4 regions of the Embleya sp. NPDC005971 genome follow, and region 2 is predicted to be linked to each of the others. Evidence: riboswitches for the same ligand, from Rfam matches in the RefSeq annotation. Region 2 holds a riboswitch; each other region holds the start of a gene.
The links. A riboswitch is a leader RNA that binds a small molecule or an ion and turns the genes downstream of it on or off. The one in region 2 is predicted to bind cobalamin.
Positions count from the first base shown of each region.

Region 1: linked by a shared signal. The riboswitch ahead of ABZ374_RS39790 (CoA-acylating methylmalonate-semialdehyde dehydrogenase) and the one ahead of ABZ374_RS32430 (ABC transporter substrate-binding protein) in region 2 are both predicted to bind cobalamin.
Region 3: linked by a shared signal. The riboswitch ahead of ABZ374_RS38165 (ribonucleoside-diphosphate reductase subunit alpha) and the one ahead of ABZ374_RS32430 (ABC transporter substrate-binding protein) in region 2 are both predicted to bind cobalamin.
Region 4: linked by a shared signal. The riboswitch ahead of ABZ374_RS00090 (ABC transporter substrate-binding protein) and the one ahead of ABZ374_RS32430 (ABC transporter substrate-binding protein) in region 2 are both predicted to bind cobalamin.

Region 1 covers NZ_JBEXUX010000071.1:16,227-19,922, forward strand. Annotated here, with positions in the region: gene ABZ374_RS39785 (acyl-CoA dehydrogenase family protein) at 1-252, opposite strand, end outside; gene ABZ374_RS39790 (CoA-acylating methylmalonate-semialdehyde dehydrogenase) at 257-1,756, opposite strand; cobalamin riboswitch at 1,956-2,126, opposite strand; gene ABZ374_RS39795 (pyridoxamine 5'-phosphate oxidase family protein) at 2,146-2,586, opposite strand; gene ABZ374_RS39800 (hypothetical protein) at 3,065-3,696, shown strand, end outside.
Region 2 covers NZ_JBEXUX010000046.1:32,984-36,679, reverse strand. Annotated here, with positions in the region: gene ABZ374_RS32445 (FtsX-like permease family protein) at 1-362, shown strand, start outside; gene ABZ374_RS32440 (hypothetical protein) at 443-1,162, shown strand; partial or broken gene ABZ374_RS32435 (DUF2975 domain-containing protein) at 1,205-1,321, opposite strand; cobalamin riboswitch at 1,463-1,688, shown strand; gene ABZ374_RS32430 (ABC transporter substrate-binding protein) at 1,796-2,767, shown strand; partial or broken gene ABZ374_RS32425 (iron chelate uptake ABC transporter family permease subunit) at 2,764-3,477, shown strand; gene ABZ374_RS32420 (iron ABC transporter permease) at 3,518-3,696, shown strand, end outside.
Region 3 covers NZ_JBEXUX010000064.1:15,636-19,331, reverse strand. Annotated here, with positions in the region: gene mug (G/U mismatch-specific DNA glycosylase) at 1-351, shown strand, start outside; gene ABZ374_RS38170 (hypothetical protein) at 464-652, shown strand; cobalamin riboswitch at 786-1,036, shown strand; gene ABZ374_RS38165 (ribonucleoside-diphosphate reductase subunit alpha) at 1,112-3,430, shown strand; gene ABZ374_RS38160 (ribonucleotide-diphosphate reductase subunit beta) at 3,448-3,696, shown strand, end outside.
Region 4 covers NZ_JBEXUX010000001.1:13,866-17,561, forward strand. Annotated here, with positions in the region: gene ABZ374_RS00080 (ABC transporter ATP-binding protein) at 1-299, opposite strand, end outside; gene ABZ374_RS00085 (iron ABC transporter permease) at 296-1,453, opposite strand; gene ABZ374_RS00090 (ABC transporter substrate-binding protein) at 1,450-2,439, opposite strand; cobalamin riboswitch at 2,595-2,834, opposite strand; gene ABZ374_RS00095 (DeoR/GlpR family DNA-binding transcription regulator) at 2,920-3,696, opposite strand, start outside.

The DNA.
Region 1 (3,696 bases), on a different contig from region 2:
GGCGGCGATGGTCGGGCAACCGCCCGCCAGCGCCTCGTGGATCAGCGCGGAGTCGAGCCGATCGAGCCCCGAACCGCCCGCGTCCTCGCGGACGGTGATGCCGCCGAGGCCGAGGTCGGCGCCCTTGCGCAGGACGTCGACGGGGAAGTGGCTGGTGCGATCCCATTCGATCGCGTTCGGGGCGAGGTGTTCGCGGGCGAAGTCCCGGGTGGTTTCGACGATCGCGAGCTGGTCGTCGGTGAGCGTGGTCACCGGGTCAGTCCATCGTGGGGATGTCGAAGTTCGCGCTCTCGCGCGCGGTCGAGGGCCAGCGCGAGGTGATCGTCTTGGTCCGGGTGTAGAAGCGGATCGAGTCGGGCCCGTGCTGGTTGAGGTCGCCGAATCCGGATCGTTTCCAGCCACCGAAGGTGTGATAGGCCACCGGCACCGGGATGGGCACGTTGACGCCGACCATGCCGGTGTTCACCCGGCGGCCGAAGTCGCGGGCTGTGTCGCCGTCCCGGGTGAAGATGGCCACGCCGTTGCCGTACTCGTGCTCGCTCGGCAGCCGCAGCGCGTCCTCGTAGGAGGCCGCGCGGACCACGGACAACACCGGGCCGAAGATCTCCTCGCGGTACACCCGCATCGAGGTCGTCACGTGGTCGAACAGCGACGCGCCGACGAAGTAGCCGTCCTCGTGGCCGGGTACGCGCACGTCGCGGCCGTCCACGAGCAGCTTGGCGCCCTCGGCGACGCCGATGTCCAGGTAGCCGTGCACCCGATCGAGCGCGTCCCGGCCGACCAGCGGGCCGAAGTCGGCGTCCGGGTCGTGCGAGGGGCCCACGCGCAGCGTGGCGATCCGGGCGACGAGCTTTTCCACCAGCGCGTCGGCGGTCTCCGCGCCGACCGGAACTGCCACGGAGATGGCCATGCAGCGTTCCCCGGCGGAGCCGTAGCCGGCACCGATCAGCGCCTCGACGACCTGGTCGAGGTCCGCGTCCGGCATCACGATCAGGTGGTTCTTGGCGCCGCCGAAGCACTGGGCGCGCTTGCCGTTCGCGGTGGCGGAGGTGTAGACGTACTCGGCGATCGCGGTCGAGCCGACGAAGCCCAGGGCCTGTACGCGCGGGTCGGTCAGGAGTGTGTCGACGCTCTCCTTGCCGCCGTGGACCACGTTCAGCACGCCGGGCGGCAGGCCCGCCTCGACGAAGAGTTCGGCCAGGCGCAGTGGCACCGAGGGGTCGCGCTCCGAGGGCTTGAGCACGAACGCGTTGCCGCAGGCGATGGCCGGCGCGATCTTCCACAGCGGGATCATCGCCGGGAAGTTGAACGGGGTGATGCCGGCGACCACGCCGAGGGGTTGGCGCATCGAGTGCACATCGATGCCGGAGCCCGCGTTGTCGGTGAACTCGCCCTTGAGCAGGTGCGGGATGCCGGTGGCGAACTCCACGACCTCCAGGCCGCGTTGCAGGTCGCCGTGGGCGTCGGCGATGGTCTTGCCGTGCTCGGCCGACAGCAGCCGGGCCAGCGACTCGCGTTCGGGTTCGACCAGTTGCAGGAAGCGGGCCAGGACTCGGGCGCGCCGCTGCGGGTTCCAGGCGGCCCACGCGGGTTGGGCCTGCTCGGCGTCGGCGATGGCGGCCAGGGTGTCGGCGCGATCCGCGAGCGGAACGCGTGCCTGTACTCGACCGGTGTTGGGGTCGTACACGTCGCCGAACGCGCCGGATGCGCCGGGGACGTGCTTGCCGCCGATGAAATGGGAAAGTTCGCGGACCATGAACGACCTGTCTCTCGTCGGGTGCGATCCGGAGGTCGGGGCACGACCCGGGTGCGCAACGTCGGCGCGGGTGCGCGTGGTTGCCCGGTGCGGGTCGACGTCGAAGTGGTCAGGAAAACCTGGTGGGTTCGACGTTCGCAGGATCATCCGGGGCGAGGGCGCGGACCGGTGTCATGCGTGTTTGCTCCATCCTCGTGGACAACACGGATATACCCGCGGCCGGTATCCTGACTTCCGGATCGACGCACGATGCCCGCCTTCCCGGCCTTCGCCAGTGGCTTGGTGCTGCGGCAGCGCACTCCCCGGTCACAGTGGCGGGACCATGCCGGATTCACACCGACTTCCCTGCACCGCGGACCTTGTAGTTGAAGACGATATAGTCGGACGTCCTAGTAAGTCCAGTGCCGGCCGTGACCCGACGGCCGGCGTTCGAGGGCGAGTCCGGTGACGAGTTCCGAGGTGACCCGGATCCACACCTGATCCTCGCCGAGGCCGTCGAGGTCGGGCAGCAGACGATCCAGGTGGGCGACGACGTGCGGATCGCCGACCCGGGAGGCGTGTCCGGTCACGGTGCCCGTCCAGCCGGTGCGGGTGGCCCGGTCGACGTGGTCGGCCTGGAACGCGACCACCGCGTCGTGCGCGGCCTTCGCGAGCGAGGAGTCGAGCGGGGCCCGGAACACCACACACTCGCGATCGACGGCGAACGCCACCAGGTGCACGGCCGGCAGCGCGCCCTCGCTCACCACGACGCGTCCCAGTCGGGCGTCGGCCATCAACCGCAACGCCTCATGGCGACCGAGGGGACGTTTCAGCACGGCGTCTTCGCTCATTTCCAACCCTTTGGCCCGCCCCCGACCGGGGGCCGGTCCGGCCGCTTCCCCGGGCGATGGGTGCGGCGGCCGGGCCGACCTCGGCTGCGCACGAAGCAGGTACGGCCGGGCTCGACCGCGCTCTCCGTGCGGGCCGACCCGGTGGGTCGGCCGCACCTCCGACTCTGCTCCCGGTCCGTGCGGTCGAGCAGGGCCGTTGGGCCCGGTCGGGTTCGGCGAAGGTCCTCGGCCGGCTGGGGATCGGGGAGCAGCGGTCCCCGCGGGACGTCGAGGTCGCAGGGCGTGCGCTTCGGGGGAGTGCGCCCTGCCGGTGCTTCCGTGCTCCGTCCGATGCGCGCGTCGGCGGCCGAGCGGCCGGGCACGGATGCACACGCGACACCGGGCGCCCCGCCCGCCGCCGCCCCCGGGCCCACCCACTTGATCCACCCGTCCGGCCGCCGTGCGGCTGCCGGACGCCTGCCAGGAATACGAGGAAACGATGACCGACCTCGAATCGCCGCGCGTGCGCTGCAGCGCGGCCCCCGGCGGCCGCCCCGGCCGCCGGCCGAAGCGTGGACACGGCGTTCCCGCGGGGGATTTACGCACGCCCGCGACCTACGACCCCGAATACCGGATCTGGATGGTCGCCCACCTGGCCCGCCTACTGGACCGAGGCCCCGACCCGGTACTGCTGAGCCTGGGCCGCGGCACCGGGCCCGTCGAAGCCGAACTGGCGCGCGCCGGGCACCGGGTGCTCGCCGTGGACGTGCCACCGGAGGCCGTCGACCCGGCCCGCCGCCAAGGCGTCGACGTCGTGCGTGCGGACGTCCCGGACCGGACGTTGCCGAGCGGTGCCCGGATCGTCGTCTACGCCGACGGCCTCGGCTGCCGGCCGAACCACCCGACCCGGGGCCTGCGTTCGATCCTGGAACGGGTCCGCGCCTGGTCGCCGGCCGGCACCGGCGGCCTGGTGGTGGCCGACGACCCGCCCCGGGCCGGCCGGGCCCTCGGGAAGGTCCCCGGCCTGTCCTGGCTCGCCGCCCTCGCGCTGGCCGACGAAGCCGAACTGGTCGGCTTCCGGGACGTGACCGCCGCCACGATCGGCTACCTGCACCCCCGGACCGGCCCGCG
Region 2 (3,696 bases):
CGATCCTGATCGCCGCCCTGGGCGTGGTCAACACGCTCACCCTGTCGGTGCTCGAACGCACCCGGGAGATCGGCCTGTTGCGGGCGATCGGCACCTCGCACGGGCAGATCCGGCGCATGGTCCGGGCCGAATCGGTGGCACTGTCGGCGTACGGCACGCTCCTGGGACTGCTGCTGGGCGTCGGCTGGGGAGTGACCGCCCGGCGCGGACTGGCCGATCAGGGCCTGGAGGTGCTCGCCGTCCCGTGGTCGACGCTCGCCGTGATCGCAGCCGGATCCGCAGTGGTGGGTGTGCTCGCGGCGCTGCTCCCCGCACGCCGGGCGGCACGGATCCCGGTCCTCACCGCGATCGGGGCACAGTAGTGCGACGCCGACTCCGGTCCGCCGCCGCACTCGTGCCCACGAGCTCGTGCTCGCCGACTCCGATCAGGACGGGAACTCCCATGTGGCCCAAGCGTTCACCATCTTTCGCCGGCCGCGCACTCGGTCGCCCGGTGCGCCTGTGCGTGCTCACCGGCCTCCTGCTGGGCGGATCCGCGTGTGCCGAACCGGACTCGCCGTCTCAGGCAACCACCCGCCGGGCGCAGTACACCATCGACGCGCCGCTCACCCGGCTCGTGATCGTCGGCGGAGCGGGCCGGGTGCAGGTGGTTCAGGGCGGGCCCGGGTCGGTGCGGGTCACCGAGATCAAGCATTTCGGCACCGCCGAACCCGCAACCGAACACGTGTCGGCCGAGGGCACGCTCACGCTGCGGCACACCGTGAGCGGCAGCGCGCAGGTCTCCTACGAGGTGAGGGTGCCGCCGGGGCTCGCGGTCCGGGTCGGCACCACCTCGGGGCAGGTCATGCTGACCGGCCTGTCCGGCGATCTGGACGCGCGGACGGCACAAGGCGGCATCCGCGGCGAGCGGTTGACCACGCGTACGGTCGTCGCCCGGGCCGACCGGGACGCGGTGGACCTGTCCTTCGCCGCGCCGCCCGATCGGGTCGACGCCGAAGGCGACAACGCCCGGGTCAGGCTGCCGGCCGGCACCGTCTACGCGACGGACGCGAGCAGCGAGCACGGCTCGGTCAAGGTCGACGTGGCCCGGGATCCGGCCGCACCGCACCGGGTGCGGGTGCATGCCACGTCCGGCGAGGCGGACATCCTCCACACGCGGTAGCGCCGCCCCGTGCGGCTCCGGGCGATGCGCCGGATGGGGGAGTATCACCTCCTCCGACTCGGCCCGCATCCGGGCCGCTTGGACGTCGCGCGCGACGGCCTGGGCAAGCAGCATCCGCAGCACGAGCCCGACGAGCGCAACCCCCAGGACGGCCATGCCCCGTAGGCGACCTCCGCCGCAGGGACCCACCTTCGGATCCATCCGCGTCTCCACCCGTTGTTCCACCCGCGGGTCCAGGCGCGGAGCGGGTTGCCGGTCCCGAGAGGACCCGGCCGGCGTCGGTGGGCGTGAGCGCCGACGAGGCACGACGAGCGGTTTGGTAGCCTATCGCCGCCGTGGTGTACGGGAAGCCGGTCGAATGCCGGCGCGGCCCTCGCCACTGTAGCCGCGGAGTCTCGCGGCCCTCGCCGACCGCTCCCACAGCGGTCGGGGTCACTGGGTGGATCGGGAACGAGCCAACCGGGAAGGCCGGCTGCGGAACGTCGATGCGGAAGCCAGGAGACCGGCCACGGCGCGACATGTTCCACGAGGGTTGGAGAACACATGCCCCGCGCTGCCCTGCGCCCGTTTCGATTCGAACGTTTCATACCTCCGGCGCGCGCCCCGCGTTCCACGCGCTCCGGCCTCGCTGTCGTGGCGATCCTGCTCGTCGGCGCGCTCGGCGCGTGCACGGGTGCGCCCGAGGCCGACAAGCCCGCCGCGGCGGCCGGGAGCAGCCACTCGACGCCGGTGAGCGTGAGCAGGTGCGGCGTCACCACCACCGTGACGTCACCGCCGGCCCGGTTGGTCACCCTCAACCAGGGCGCCACCGAAGTCGCCCTGGCTCTCGATCTACAGACCCGGATGGCCGGGACGGCGTACCTCGACGACGCGGTCCCGGCGCGATGGAAGGCGGCCTACGACACCGTCCCGGTGCTCTCCGAGAAGTATCCGTCCAAGGAGAAACTCCTCGCGGCGCGCCCGGATTTCCTCTACGCCTCCTACTCCAGCGCCTTCACCGACAAGGTGGCGGGCACGCGGGACGAACTGGGTTCCCAGGGCATCACCACCTACCTGTCGCCGTTGGGGTGCGCCGACAGCAAGCAGCAGGCGTCGGCGTCCTTCCAGACGGTGTGGGACGAACTGGGCGATGTCGCCGAGGTGTTCGGTGTCGCACAGCGCGCCGCCGCCATCCGGGACGCGCAGAAGCGGCAACTTGCCGAAGTCACGGCCAAGTCGGCGGGCAAGGGCCTGAACGTGCTCTGGTACGACTCGGGTACCAAAACCCCGTACGTCGGCGCGGGCCACGGCGGACCCCAGCTCGTGCTCGACGCCGTCGGCGCCCGCAACGTCTTCGACACGCTGGCCGGTGGCTGGAAGACCACGAGTTGGGAGCAGGTGGTCGCGGCGGACCCGGACGCCATCGTGCTCGCGGACGCCGGTTGGGACACCGCACAGTCCAAGATCGACTACCTCGAACACGACCCCGTGCTGAACAAGCTCAAGGCCGTCCAGCGCCGTGCGTACGTGGTCGTGCCGTTCTCCGAGTCGACCCCCGGCGTGCTGCTCGCCGACGGTGCCGTCCGGGTATCGGCCGGCCTGGGCAACCTGACCCCGCGTCCGTGACCGTGACGGATCGTCCCGCCGCACGGCTCGCCGGCGCGAGCCGTGCGGCGGTGGCCCTGGCCGTCGCCGCCGTACTGCTGTTGTCCACCGTGCTGCTCGGCCTCGCCGTGGGATCGGTCCACGAGCCGCCGCACGTCGTGGCCGACGTGGTGCTGCGCCGACTCGGTCTCGGTGGCTCCGACGTCACGGCGCTGGACGACCGGATCATCTGGCAACTGCGGCTGCCCCGCGTCCTGGGGGCCGCCGCGACGGGCGCGGGACTCGCGGTGTGCGGCGCGGTGTTGCAGACCCTGACCGGCAACGACCTGGCCGACCCCTACCTGCTCGGGATCTCCAACGGCGCCGCCGTCGGCGCGGTCACCGTGATCGTACTCGGTGTCGGAGTCTCCGGCACCGCGGTGATCGGCGCGCTCCCGGCCGCCGCCTTCGTCGGTGCCCTGCTCGCCGTCCTGGTCGTGCTGACCCTCGCCGGTGCGCACAGCCGGACCCTGCCGGCCTCGCGGACCGTGCTGGCCGGCATCGCGGTGGGGCAGTTGTGCGGCGCGTACACCTCGTTCGTCGTGCTCGTCCTCGGCGACCGCAACGCCGCCCGCGGCGTCATGGAGTGGACGCTGGGCTCGGTGGCCGGGGTGCGGTGGAACACGGCCGTCTTCCTGGTTGTGGTGGCCGTCCTCGGCACGGTGGCGATGGTCGCGGCCGCCCGGGACCTCGACGCGTTCGCGTTCGGCGAGACCGCGGCTCGTTCCGTCGGTGTGCACGTCGAACGCACCCTGCTGGGCCCTGATCGCCGCGGCGGCGCTGGTGACCGCATGTCTGGTCGCCAATACCGGCGTCATCGGGTTCGTGGGTCTGGTCGTGCCGCACGTCGTCCGCCTGGTGTGCGGCCCGCGCCATGCCCTCCTGCTGCCCATGTCCGCACTCGTGGGCGC
Region 3 (3,696 bases), on a different contig from region 2:
GTGGTGGCCCGCACCACCGCCCGCGCGGACGAGTTGACCAAGGACGAGTACCGGGCGGGCGGCGCGGCGCTCACCGCCCGGGTGCACGCGTACCGACCGGCCTGGCTGGCGGTGCTGGGCATCGGTGCGTACCGGACCGGCTTCGGCCGGCCCAAGGCGGTGGTCGGCCGGCAGCCCGAGACGATCGGCGACACCGGGATCTGGGTGTTGCCCAATCCCAGCGGCCTGAACGCGCACTGGACGGCGGCGGCGCTGGCCGAGGCGTTCGCCGAACTGCGGGTGGCGAGCGATCCGGACCCGGGCCCGGATTCGGCGGCCCCACCCGGACCGGGCGGCGCGCCGCCCGCGTGACGGGCGGGTCGGGTCCGTTTCGACGACCTGTATCCGAGTCGACACGTCAACCGACCGAGTGGCATCACCCGGTTGGTGGTTACTTCACGCCGTCTTGCACGGTTGGGTCGGCATGAAGATCCTGCGAGCCCCGTTCGGGCCGTGGCCCACCGAGACGTTCGAGACCCCCGTTTACGAGGCGTTGGTCGCCGAGTGGCGCGACTCGGGTCGGGAGGTGCCGCGACCGGTGGACCGACCGCACGACCGACCGGCCCGGCACGCGCGCCCGGCCCGGCCCGGGCCGCGCACCGGTCGCCCCTGATCCGCGCACCGCGCGTCCCACGCGTCCCGGGGCGAACCACCCCACCGCCGCCCCGGCGGCGGTCCGTGGTACGTCGAGAATCGCGACACGACACAACACCTGGGGGTGCGACGACCACCCCGCCACTACATATATGCTCTGCGACGTAGCTGGTTCGCCGTTCCGAGTTCAGCGGAACGGCGAGGCAAGAGGGAACCCGGTGCGAAGCCGGGACTGCCCCGCAACGGTGAGCGGGAACGAACGTCGTCCTGGAGCGCCGAACGCCGAGAGGCATTCGGGGCCCGACGACCATGGGGAACTCCGCGGTCCGCCGAGCACGTCGTGCCCGGTGGTGCCCCGGCATGCCCGCGAGTCCGAATACCTGCCGGCTGCCCGTGCCCTCGGGCGCGGGGTCACTGTACGTACGAGCTCGCGAGGAGAGAGCACGTGACCGTTGTGGACAGCGTGGGCACGACCCGGATGCGGATCGACGAAAGCCCCGAGGAGCAACTCGCGACCCTGGTGCGCACCCAGGCGCGCGATCTGCCGGAGGTCGATCCGGATCGGGTCGTCCGCCGGGTCGTCGCGGGTCTGAACGAGGGCGCGGACCGGGCCGCCGCCGCGGACCTGGCGGTGCGTACCGCCGCCGAACTGATCGCCGAGGAGCCCGGCTACTCGCGGCTCGCCGCGCGCCTGCTCGCCGGCCGGATCGCCGACGAGGCGTTCGAGGCCGGCGCCGGTTCGTTCAGCGCCGGCATCGCGCTGGGCCGCCGGGAGGGCATCATCGGCGCGGAGACCGCGGCGTTCGTCGCCCGGCACGCCGCCGAGTTGGACGCCGCCGTGGACGTCGAGGGCGACCGCCGGTTCGAGTACTTCGGCCTGCGCACCGTGTACGACCGCTACCTGCTGCGCCACCCGGTCTCGCGCAAGGTGGTCGAGACACCGCAACACTTCCTGCTGCGCGTCGCATGCGGCCTGGCCCAGGAGCCCGGCGAGGCGATCGGCTTCTACCGGCTGATGTCCTCGCTGGCCTACCTGCCCAGTTCGCCGACGTTGTTCAACTCCGGCACGGTGCACACCCAGATGTCCTCGTGCTACCTGCTCGACTCGCCCAAGGACGAGCTGGAGTCGATCTACGAGATGTACGGGCGGATCGCCCGGCTGTCGAAGTTCGCCGGCGGCATCGGTGTGGCCTGGTCGCGGGTGCGTTCGCGCGGCTCGCTGATCCGGGGCACCAACGGGCACTCCAACGGCATCGTGCCGTGGCTCAAGACGCTCGACTCGTCGGTGGCCGCGGTCAACCAGGGCGGCCGGCGCAAGGGCGCGGCCTGCGTCTACCTGGAGACCTGGCACCCGGACATCCTGGAGTTCCTCGAACTGCGCGAGAACACCGGCGAGGACGCGCGCCGCGCGCACAACCTCAACCTGGCCAACTGGGTGCCGGACCTGTTCATGCGCCGGGTCGAGGAGGACGGCGTCTGGTCGCTGTTCGACCCGAACGAGCTGCCCGAACTGCCGGACCTGTGGGGCGCCGAGTTCGACAAGGTCTACGAAGCCGCCGAGCGGGACGGCCGGTTCGTCCGGCAGTTGCCCGCCCGCGACCTGTACGCCCGGATGATGCGCACGCTCGCGCAGACCGGCAACGGCTGGATGACCTTCAAGGACGCCGCCAACCGCACCTGCAACCAGGCCGCGGAGCCGGGCAACGTGGTGCACCTGTCCAACCTGTGCACCGAGATCCTGGAGGTCACCAGCGACGGCGAGACGGCCGTGTGCAACCTCGGCTCGGTCAACCTCGGCGCGCACGTGGTCGCCGGGGAGGGCATGGACTGGGACAAGCTGCGCGCGACGGTCCGCACCGCGGTGGTCTTCCTGGACCGCGTGATCGACATCAACTACTACCCGACCGAGCAGGCCGCCGCGTCCAACCCGCGCTGGCGTCCGGTGGGTCTGGGTCTGATGGGCCTGCAGGACGTGTTCTTCACGCTCGGCCTGCCGTTCGACTCGGCCGAGGCGCGCGAGTTGTCCACGCTGATCTCCGAGGAGATCTACCTCACCGCGCTGGAGACCTCCTCGGCGCTCGCCGAGGTGCACGGCCCGCACCCGGCCTACGCCGAGACGCACGCCGCGCGCGGTCGGCTCCAGCCGGACCTGTGGGAGGGCGTGTACCCCACGCAGACCAAGCGCTGGGACGCGCTGCGCACCCGGGTGGCCGAGCACGGGTTGCGCAACTCGCTGCTGGTGGCGATCGCGCCGACCGCGACGATCGCCTCGATCGCGGGCGCCTACGAGTGCATCGAGCCGCAGGTGTCGAACCTGTTCAAGCGCGAGACGTTGTCCGGCGAGTTCCTCCAGATCAACGCCTACCTGGTGCGCGAGCTCAAGGCCCGCGGCCTGTGGACCCCGCAGGTCCGCGACCGGATCAAGCGTGCCGAGGGCTCGGTCCAGGGCATCGCCGAACTCCCGGCCGACGTGCGCGAGTTGTACCGCACCGCGTGGGAGCTTCCGCAGCGCGCGCTGATCGACCTGGCGGCGGCTCGTTCGCCGTACATCGACCAGTCGCAGTCGCTGAACCTGTTCATGGCCGACCCGACCATCGGCAAGCTGTCCTCGATGTATCGCTACGCGTGGTCGACCGGCCTGAAGACCACGTACTACCTGCGTTCGCGCCCCGCGACGCGGATCCAGCAGGCGACCGTGCCGGCCCAGGCGGCGGCCGCACCGGTCGAGGAGATCTCGGACCTCGAGGTCATCGCCTGCTCGCTGGAGAACCCCGAAGCCTGTGAGGCGTGCACGTGAGCCTGCTCGATCCCGGAATGAACCTCACGCTGCGTCCGATGCAGTATCCGGACTTCTACGAGAAGTACCGCGCGGCGATCCGCAACACCTGGACGGTCGAAGAGGTCGACCTGCACAGCGACCTCGCCGACCTGGACAAGCTCAGCCCGGCCGAACGCCACCTCGTGCAGCGCCTGGTCGCGTTCTTCGCGACCGGTGACACGATCGTGGCGAACAACCTGGTGCTGAACCTGTACCGGCACATCAACTCGCCCGAGGGCCGGTTG
Region 4 (3,696 bases), on a different contig from region 2:
TCCCGCACGGTCAGCGGGAAGTCGGTCGGCATGTCCTGGAGCACGGTGCCGATCCGCCGCGCGGCCCAGCGCGCCGAATGTGTCCACACGTCCTCGTCGTCCAGGAGCACCCGACCCGAGGTCGGTCGGTTCACCCGGTAGACGCTGCGCAGCAGGGTCGACTTGCCGCTGCCGTTGGGGCCGAGCAGGCCGACCACCTCGCCCGGTGCCACGGTCAACGACACCGCGTCCACCAGCTTTCGGCCGCCGACCGCGAAGCCGACCTCGTCCAGGACCAACCGCGCGGCGGAGCCGCTCATCGTGCCCCCGCTTCCCGGCGCGCGTCCCGGCGCAACAACCAGACGAAGAACGGCCCGCCGACCAGCGAAGTCACGATGCCCACCGGCAACTCCTGGGGAGCGAGCACCGTACGCGCCACCAGATCCGCGCAGATCGCGAACACCGCACCCAACAGCGCGGCGACCGGCAACGCCCGCCGGTGATCGGCCCCGACCAGCAGCCGCACCACGTGCGGCAACATCAGGCCGACGAAGCCGATCACCCCGCTGACCGCCACCACGACCCCGGTGAGCACCGCCGCGAGCAGGAACATCCCCTGCCGGAACCGCTGGACGTCCAGGCCCAGTGCGGCGGCGCTCTCCTCGCCGGCCAGCAGCAGGTTGAGGTTGCGCGCCTGGAGCAGCAGTACGACCAGGCCGATCGCGAGCGCGAGGGCCGGTACCAGCAGCAGCGTCCAGCGGGCCGAGCCGAACCCGCCCAGCGTCCAGAACAGCACCTGGGCGGCGAGTTGCGGATCCGGCGAGGTCAGGACGAGCAGGCTGGTCAGCGAGGACAACACGGCGCTGACCGCGACCCCGGCCAGGACCAGCCGCACGGCGGTGACCCGGCCCCCGGAGCGGGCCACCGAGAACACCACGAGCAGGGTGATCAGCCCGCCGGCGAACGCGGCCGCGTTGAGGGTGAGCGCGCCGAGCGACAGGCCGCCGACCGAGGCCACGCCCCAGCGCATCACCAGCACCGCGCCGGTGGCCGCGCCGGAGGAGACACCGAGCACGTCCGGCCCGGCCAGCGGGTTGCGCACGATCGCCTGGATCACCATGCCCACCACCGCCAGCGTCGCGCCGACGACGGCCGCGAGCAGCACCCTGGGCAGCCGGGTGTCGGCGATGATCAGGTCGTGGGCGCGGCTCCAGGACGGTTGCACCCACGCGTCCCCGCCGATGCGATGCGCGAGGATGCGCCAGGTCTCCGACCACGGCACCGGCACCGAGCCCACCAGCAACCCGGCCGTCGCCGCCGCGAACAGCGCCACGAGCAGCACGCCGACCACCAGCGACAGCCGTACCCGGCCGCCCGGCACGTCGGCCGGCGGGCCCCGGTCCGGCGGCGGCGCCGCGCCCTCCCCACGGAGCACCGCGATCCGGGCCGCCGTCGGGTCCCGATCGATCGTCATGACCGGTCGGGGTGGAGCTGCTTCGCGAGTTCCTCGACCGCGTCCACCGAGCGCGGCCCCGGCTGGGCGACGGACAGCGAGATCACCGGGAAGGCGTTCGCCAGCAGCGCGGGTACGTCGGCGAGCACCGGAGTGGCCCTGAGCGTGGTGATCTTGGCCTCCGCCGACGGCGTCACGTAGTCGTAGATCAGCACCACGTCCGGTTTGCGTTCGGCGACCTGCTCCCAGGAGACCTTGGTCCAGCGCTCGTTCAGGTCGGCGAACACGTTGCGGCCGCCGGCGCGGGTGATGATCTCGTTGAGCATCGAGTTGCCGCCGGTGGTCTGCGCCGCGTCGGCGCCGGAGTTGTACACGAAGACCTTGACCGGTGCGGCGCCCGCGAGCCGCGCGGTGACCGCGTCCAGCCGCCCGCGCAGTGCGGCGACGGAGCCTTCGGCGCGCTCGGACACGCCGAAGATGCCGCCGATGGAGCGCAGTTCGCCGTAGAGCTGTTCGAAGGTGACCGGTGCCTTGGCGCAGCCCTCGGGATTGAGGTGGGTCTTGATGTTCAGTTCGCCGAGTCGGGCGCGGGTGTGGCCGGACGACTCGGAGAAGCCGTCGGGGTAGCCCGAGTAGACGAAGTCGGGCGTGGCTTCGAGCAGTTTCTCCAGCGAGGGTTGCGCGTCGGCGAGCACCGGGATGCGCCCGTACGCCTCCCGGTATCTGTCGCCGATGGTGCGGCCCTTGAGGTACGCGGTGCCCACCATCTTGTCGGCCAGGCCCAGTTCGAGCATCAGCTCGGTGGCGTTGGAGGTGAGCGTGGCGGCGCGCTGCGGCGGCCGGTCGTAGGTCGTGCTCACACCGCAGTTGTCGGTGTCGGTGTACGGCTTGTACGCGGTGGGTGCGGGGGCGCTCGCCTTCTTGTCCTGCACCGCCCCGCCGCACGCGGTTGCGAACAGTGCGAGCGCGGCGACCGCCGCGGCCCACGAGTGTCGGCTGCGGCCCATCGGTGTCCGCGTTCGTATCGGCGTCGGCATCGTCGAAGCTCTCCCTTGCGAGTCCTCGTCGGGGGAACTCGGGAGGGAGGGAGCGCGGCGGCGGACACCGCTCGGCGCCGTCGTCCGACGGACCCGCCCGCGAGGTCCCGGAAGTCCGCGTGCGCGAGGCGAACGCGGGCGACGGCAGGTCTTCGGACTCGTGGGCGGGTTCCGCGGGCCACGGGTGCGTGGCCGGGTCGTCCTACCGGTCGCCGCTTCCCGGATCCCGTTTCACCGGGCCCAGTGCTGATGGCGACTTTCGTTCCCACTTACCGCTGCGGGGCAGTTCCGGATTCGCACCGGATTCCCTCTTGCGACACCCGGAATCGGTCGAAGCCGGGTGAACCGTTCGCAAGGGCAGCCTAACCATGGGCGCCGCGGCGGCCGAGCGAGGGTGCTTTTTCGGCTGCCGCTCGGGCGACTTCGGCTGCCGCCCGGCGACTTCGGCCGCTACTGGGCGACCAGGATCTCCAACCCGGCGTCGCGCAGCGCGTCGAGCGTGTCCCGGTCGGCCGGGCCGCTGGTGATCAGCAGGTCGATGTCCGCCAGCGGGCACACCTCGGCGAGTTCGATCCGGCCCAGCTTCGAGCCGTCGGCGACCACGACCCGACGCCCGGCGGCCCGCAACATCGCCCGCTTGGCCTCGGCCTCGGGCAGGTTCACGTTGGTGATGCCACCCGTGGGGTGCACGCCGTTGCAGCCGAGGAAGACCGTGTCCGCGTGGATGCGCTCCAGGATGTGGTCACCGAGCGGATTGATCAGCGAGTGCTGCAACGGACGCAGCGTGCCGCCGGTGACCACGACGGAGAACCGGGGGATGGCCCGCTCCAGCTCCAGCGCGATGGTCAGTCCGTTGGTGAACACCACGAGGTCGCGCAGGTCGCCGCGGTCCACCAGGGCGCGGGCCACGAACGTGGTGGTGGTGCCCACGTCCAGGACCACGCTCTCGGACGGCGACACCAGCGCCGCGGCGGCCCGCCCGATCAGCGTCTTCGCGGGCGACGCCGAGGTCAGCGCCTCCTCGAAGGACGGCTCGACCCGGGGATCGCGGCCGGTGAACATCGCACCGCCGCGGACCCGGCGCAACCGGCCCTGGCGCTCCAACACCTCCAGGTCGGCCCGGACCGTCACCCGCGAGATGCCGAACGCCTCGGCCAGGTCGGTGACCTTGGCGAAGCCGCGGTCCGCGATCGTCGCGGCCATCCGGGCGCGGCGGCCCTCGGCGGG